2 regions of the Bradyrhizobium sp. Leo114 genome follow, and region 1 is predicted to be linked to the other one. Evidence: predicted binding sites of a transcription regulator. Region 1 holds the regulator's gene; the other holds the start of a gene.
The links. Region 1 encodes LexA, which represses DNA repair genes until DNA is damaged. Its sites were predicted from a motif close to TGTTCNNNNTGTGTTCNG; they were not measured.
Positions count from the first base shown of each region.

Region 2: recA (recombinase RecA) is a predicted target of LexA. The motif match lies at 1,085-1,102, and genes of this name have one in related genera.

Region 1 covers NZ_JBUYEN020000024.1:10,079-13,489, forward strand. Annotated here, with positions in the region: gene ACZIRK_RS26565 (molybdopterin molybdotransferase MoeA) at 1-1,139, shown strand, start outside; gene lexA (transcriptional repressor LexA) at 1,341-2,042, shown strand; gene ACZIRK_RS26575 (hypothetical protein) at 2,335-2,760, shown strand; gene ACZIRK_RS26580 (hypothetical protein) at 2,898-3,119, shown strand; gene ACZIRK_RS26585 (ComEC/Rec2 family competence protein) at 3,129-3,411, opposite strand, start outside.
Region 2 covers NZ_JBUYEN020000011.1:81,408-84,818, reverse strand. Annotated here, with positions in the region: gene ACZIRK_RS15605 (hypothetical protein) at 469-636, opposite strand; gene ACZIRK_RS15600 (hypothetical protein) at 767-946, opposite strand; gene recA (recombinase RecA) at 1,206-2,294, shown strand; gene ACZIRK_RS15590 (hypothetical protein) at 2,402-3,382, shown strand.

The sequences.
Region 1 (3,411 bases):
TCGCACTCGATGCCGCCTATCACCGCACGCTTGCCCGTGACGTCGCGGCAAAGCGTACTCAGCCGCCACTGGCGATGTCGGCGATGGATGGCTATGCGGTGCGATCCGCCGATGCCGCCGACTTGAGCGCGCGGCTGAAGGTGATCGGCGAAGTCGCCGCGGGCCGGCCGTTCGATCGGGAACTTGGTCCGCGGGAAGCGGCACGGATCTTCACCGGAGGCGTCATTCCCGCCGGCGCCGATGCGGTCGTGATCCAGGAGGACACCCGGGTCGATGGCGATCACATCACCATCACCGAGGCCGCTGTCGCCGGGCGGCATATCCGGCCCGCCGGCGTCGATTTCCGCGAGGGTGACGTGCTGCTGAGGCGCGGAAGCCGGCTGACCGACCGCGCGCTGTCGCTGGCGGCGTCGATGAACTATCCGGAACTCCCCGTGCGGCGCCGACCCAAGGTCGCCGTGCTCGCGACCGGCGACGAACTCGTGATGCCGGGCACCTCTCCGGGTCCAGGCCAGATCGTCTATTCCAACGGCTATGCGCTGCGGGCGATGGCGCGTGCAGAAGGCGCTGAAGCGATCGATCTGGGGGTCGCCGCCGACACGGTTGCCGCCACCACCCACGGCATACGCCGCGCGCATGCCGCGGGCGCCGACATCCTCATCACCACCGGCGGCGCCTCGGTCGGCGACCATGACCTCGTGAAGCCGTCGCTTGAGGCCGAGGGCGTGACCATGGCGTTCTGGAAGATCGCGATGCGGCCGGGCAAGCCGATGATGCATGGCCGGCTCGGCGCGATGCGAGTGATCGGCCTGCCCGGCAATCCGGTGTCGTCCTATGTCTGCGCCTATCTGTTCCTGGTGCCGTTGATTCGGGCCCTGCTCGGCCGCTCGGCGATTCATCACGTGACGGAAAGCGCCCTGCTCGGCCGCGATCTCGCCGCCAACGATCAGCGCGAAGATTATCTTCGTGCGCTACTCGAAGAGCGCGACGACGGCACGCTGATCGCAACGCCGGTCACCAAGCAGGACAGTTCGCTGCTTGGGAATCTCACTGCGGCGCAGGCACTTGTGATCCGTCCGCCATTCGCGCCGGCCGCAGCAAAAGGCGCGCCTTGCGACATCCTCCGATTGCCTGAATGACGCTGCGACCAACACCTGCCGGAGCATCTCTGGTCGCGTTCACCAGAAATTAAGTGGTTGCGGAACACATATCGAACATATAGTGTCCGTTCATGATTTGTTTCGAAACTCGCTGTCTACGAATGGGAGTGCGTGACTCCCGAGATCAGCTCTTCTCAAGTCTCGGATCGAACGACGCTACCAACCGGGGGAATGCTCGCGATGCTTACGCGCAAACAGTATGAACTTCTGCGTTTCATCAACGAACGGCTGAAAGAGGCCGGCGTGCCTCCTTCCTTCGACGAGATGAAGGACGCGCTCGACCTGCGCTCGAAGTCCGGCATCCACCGCCTGATCACGGCGCTGGAGGAACGGGGCTTCATCCGCCGCCTGCCGAACCGCGCCCGCGCGATCGAGGTGATCAAACTGCCTGAGCTCTCCGCCGCCGGCAACGGCCGCCGCGGCTTCACGCCGAGCGTCATCGAGGGCACGCTCGGCAAGCGCACGACCAGCGCGGCCGTGGCCGAAGACGATGGCAACCGTCCCGTCGCCGTTCCCGTGATGGGCCGGATCGCGGCGGGTACGCCGATCGAGGCGCTGCAGACCCGCAGCCACACCATCAGCGTGCCGCCCGACATGCTCGGCTCCGGCGAGCATTATGCGCTCGAGGTGCGCGGCGATTCCATGGTCGAGGCCGGCATCCTCGACGGCGACATGGCGCTGATCCAGCGTAACGACACCGCCAACACCGGCGACATCGTGGTGGCGCTGATCGATGAGGAGGAAGCGACGCTGAAGCGCTTCCGGCGCCGCGGCGCGTCAATCGCGCTTGAGCCTGCCAATGCGGCCTACGAAGTCCGCATCCTGCCGCCGAACCGGGTGCGGATCCAGGGCAAGCTGATCGGGCTTTATCGCAAGTACTGAGCCGACGAGGACGCAGCAGCTCGTCTGGTACTTTGGTGGGTGATCTGCCCTCAAGGACACTGACAAGAACGATTTAGAGTGATTAGAATAAGAGCCCCGGTAAGTTCGCCGGGGCACTCTCGGTGCAAGGAGATGTGCGGCAGCGCCTCCTATCGTGTTTGTGAACGGCTAGAGGGCGCGGGCCGTACAAATGCCAAGAACGGAGCAGAGGCTTATAAGTTATCGTCCACTCTGATAGAGGCCTGCGCCTCTTCCCAGGCCGGGTCGGCTATCTCGAATGAGGAGCAATCCGATGTGTGACTATAGCCTGCATGCCGTGGCGACGCGTCCCGCCCAGGTTGGAGAGACGCTTATCACCACCACCTTCCGCGGTACCTCGACCCGCGGCTTCGCTTCGGAAAGCGATCCGACGGTCGCAGTCTGCATGCTTCCCGGGACCGAACTCGCGTTCGCCGATAACGTCCGCTACGACAATCGCTGGATCTGGACCAAGACGACCGGCTTCCGTGTCGGCAAGTTCAACCAGATCGATGCGCATATTCGGGATCGTCATCACGACGCGATCGACTTCCCCGATGGCAGCCATGTGCTGGTGACCCAGCTCTGCGAAGGGCAGCGGGCGACCGTGCTGCAATTGCCCGTGACGCATCATGTTGCAGAGCCGGCACCGAAGGCGGTCGACCAGCGCCCCGCGCCGAACCCGCTGTTCATCGGCTGAGAGCTTCGGGCAGCGTGCGCCGCCGGTCTCGGCCGGCGGGACGTTGCCGCGGGTGAAAAGCAAAGTATTCGAGCGGCCCCGGAGGCCATCCCGGGGCAGATGTGGTTTTGTTGAACTATTCGCAAGGGGCATGATCGGTGGTCACCAAGATCACATGGCAAAAAGCCGGACGGGTGGCCCAGCCCGGCCGATACATGTTCAGGTTCGGCTGGCTCACCGTCGCAGCGGAAGATCTCGCGATCTGGGAGCGATTTCCGGATGCGAGCTTCACGCTCGTGCAAGTGCCGTCGCATTCGGGCGGTCCCGACGAATTTCGGCTCGGCGCCTTCGAGCTGCCGGCCAACGCCGGTGGAGATTGACGGGAGCGCTCAGTCTTCCGGCTGCAGGTCGGACTCGGACGGGGTCGCATCGATGGCGCGCGGCGCGGGTGCCCCTTGGATCCGGATCGTGGTCTCGGGTTCGCCTTCGCCTGACACCGCAGGCGACCACGGCCGGTCGAGGCCGGCGGGCTTGACCGCATCGATGACGAAGCCGTTCCGGTTCCGCCGCAGCGCCAGCCCGCCCTGCCGCCGCAGGCGCTCGGCATCGATGACCGCCGCCGCACAGCCTTGTGGCACCGGCCGTGCGGTCACGATCAGCACCGCCCGTTCG
Region 2 (3,411 bases), on a different contig from region 1:
TATCTCGAAAACGTGACGGTCGCGGCGATCCGTCAGGTGTGGAGGGATACCGTCAAGCAGGCCCGTTCGAAAACTCGTGCGTTCTCGGGCAGATGCACCAAATCGCGAACATTTTGATGGAACTTTGTTCTTGTCCGGAGAACTACGGCGCCCGCGCGGGCTCGATCGGTACATGGACACCCGGTGCTCGCCCACATTGGGTTTCAGTCGCGGACGATCGCTGTCATCGGGGCGGAGCAATCGTAGCTGGGCGATGGGACTGCAGGTCTGCGCGGGCTGTCGCACCACTGCTTGCCGTCGGCGGCGATCGGATGCCGCGAGCAAGCCATTGCGCGCAAGCGTCGATCTGGAGCGCGTGTTCGAGGAACCTTCGCAAGGCACACGACGAGCTCTGCGCGAGCGCCTGATCGATCGCAGTCGAGTTCACGACTGCTAGTTCTTCCCAACCAACTCGACGGGATGGCGGCCTTATTGCTGCAACTGCCATTGCTCGGCGTAGACAGCCAGCCGCTCATATTCTTCGGCGATCTTAAGCAGCCTTTCGCGCGAGCTACGGTACGCAAACGACTCTGCTTTGGCACGGGTTTCCTCCGCTTGCTCTCGCCAGTAGCGCGGGTCTTGCAGCGTGTTCCTCATGGCATTTCCCGTTCTGATCTGTCTGAAAGACAATTCCGGAACGGAAGAGATGCTCCCTCGCAAGGAAGGAAACCCGGATGCCCGCTAACTTGCGTTAAGCTCGAAAGGAACTTCGTTCTCGGTCGGAGAACTACGGATTGTCGCCCTCTCTCGGAAACGGCTCAAAGCTTTGACGTCCCAGGAACGTGTCAGGCTTTGCACTTTGTTCGAGGAGTTCGAAGGACTGGGCGACGATCTCGCGCGACCGTGTAGCGATGATATCGTCCTGTATCCGGGACGGGCGGCAAATATGGGTGCGCCAGTCGATCATGTTCGGGCTCCCTCAGATTTATGCAGGCGGGAGCGCGATTGGTCTCTCAGCCACCGACGCCTACGGGGCGGATCCGCTGCCGATGATGGACGGGCAACTCGGACGGTGCAGGTTTGGTTCGAAGTGGCTGGGGGCAAAAAGAACATATTGCGAACATGGAACAAAGGTGGTACAGAATTTCCAACGCAATAAACCATCGATTTCTTAATCGCGCCCCGTTTGTCCCGCTAGCGAATCCCCGTCATAAGGAGCACATCCAATGTCCGCCACTACGCTGCGTATTGTCGAAGGATCCTCTATGGATAAATCCAAAGCTCTGTCTGCTGCGCTGTCCCAGATCGAGCGCCAGTTCGGCAAGGGCTCGGTGATGAAGCTCGGCAAGAGCGACCGCTCGATGGATATCGAGACGGTATCGTCGGGGTCGCTTGGGCTCGACATCGCGCTTGGCGTCGGCGGCTTGCCGAAGGGACGTATCGTCGAGATCTACGGGCCGGAGTCGTCGGGCAAGACCACGCTGGCGCTGCACACGGTGGCGGAAGCGCAGAAGAAGGGCGGCATCTGTGCCTTCATCGACGCCGAACACGCGCTCGACCCGGTCTATGCGCGTAAGCTCGGCGTCAATATCGACGAGCTTCTGATCTCGCAGCCGGATACCGGCGAGCAGGCGCTGGAGATTTGCGACACGCTGGTGCGTTCGGGCGCGGTCGATGTGCTGGTGGTCGATTCGGTGGCGGCGCTGGTGCCCAAGGCCGAGCTCGAAGGCGAGATGGGCGATGCGCTGCCCGGCCTGCAGGCGCGCCTGATGAGCCAGGCGCTGCGCAAGCTCACCGCCTCCATCAACAAGTCCAACACCATGGTGATCTTCATCAACCAGATCCGCATGAAGATCGGCGTGATGTACGGCTCGCCCGAGACGACCACCGGCGGCAATGCGCTGAAGTTCTACGCTTCCGTTCGCCTCGACATCCGCCGCATCGGCGCGATCAAGGAGCGCGACGAGGTGGTCGGCAACACCACGCGCGTGAAGGTGGTGAAGAACAAGCTGGCGCCGCCGTTCAAGCAGGTCGAGTTCGACATCATGTATGGCGAAGGCGTCTCCAAGATGGGCGAAATCCTCGACCTCGGCGTCAAGGCCGGCATCGTCGAGAAGTCCGGCGCCTGGTTCTCCTATGACAGCCAGCGGCTCGGTCAGGGCCGCGAGAACTCCAAGGCGTTCCTCCGCTCCAACCCCGATATCACCAGCAAGATCGAGCTTGCGATCCGGCAGAACTCCGGCCTGATCGCCGAGCAGATCCTCGCGGGCACCCCCGAGCGTGACGCCGACGGCGAGGAGCCGGCGGAAGAGTAAGTTTTTTCGAAATATCCGATTTCTTCGCGGGAAGCGGGCGCTGAGGACGTTGAGTTGCCGACGTCTTCGGCGCCCGTTTTGTTTTTTGCGCGATTGCCGAGGGGGCCATGAAGCGCCTGATCCTGACCAGTTCGTCCGGCTACGGCCTCATGCGCATGGACCTCGCTGAAGCTGTCATTCCTTTCACCACTCGTCTTGTATGGGGGCGCTTGCCGTCTCCCGACGATCTCGCCACCTATGTCGCCGCGCGTTCGGAGCAACACGGTCCGGGATCTCATTGGTCGGACTTCGTCGGCGAGTTTCGCAACGACAGCGAAGCTCGCAAGGACCTCGCCTTGGTCGACTTCTGCAAGCCATACAAGACTATCGAACTATGGTTTGATCCAGAGCCCGATGATCAGTTGAAGCTGATCTTGCTGCTTGATTTCTTTCGTTCCTACCCGGAAACAGCAGCCAAGTTGAAGTTGCGCATTGTCGACTTCGATCTGATCATGATGGACCACGAGGGGCCGGCCGCGCAGCACGTTCGCAAAGTCGATGTTACCGGGGCAATGCTTGAAACGGGAAGCATGAGCTGGCAGGCGTATAGGGCGCCGACGTCAGAACCTTGCTTTCACCTCCTGGGCAAGGATTTGAGTGCGCTGCCGATGCTCAGGCGAACTCTGATTGATCTGCTCGAAGAGCTTCCCTCGGCTTCCACCGGGCTGGGTGCTACGGAAATGCGGATGCTGGAGCTGATCTCAAGGGGCTATGCGAACATCAACCCGCTTTTCCACCTCAGGAAGCTTCGCCAAACGCGCGTCTTCAACGAGTGGGAGCGGGGTTACCTGCTTGACGGGCTTGGGCTCGGCCCGACCCCTGCGGTCGCGGGACTCGACGAAGAGCTGCGGACGATCAGACGGGATAACTTGCGGGACCGGCATACGGCGCTCCTGCGTAGCCGGCTGTCGCTCACTAAGTTTGGCAAGGCCGTCGTCGCCCACAAGGAAGATTTCAGCCGCCACAACCCGATCGACCGCTGGTGGGGCGGCACACATTTGACCAACGATAACCTCTGGCGCTGGAATCCGAGGCTCGTCGCGCCGTGACACGGCCGTAGGATGGGTAGAGCGCAGCG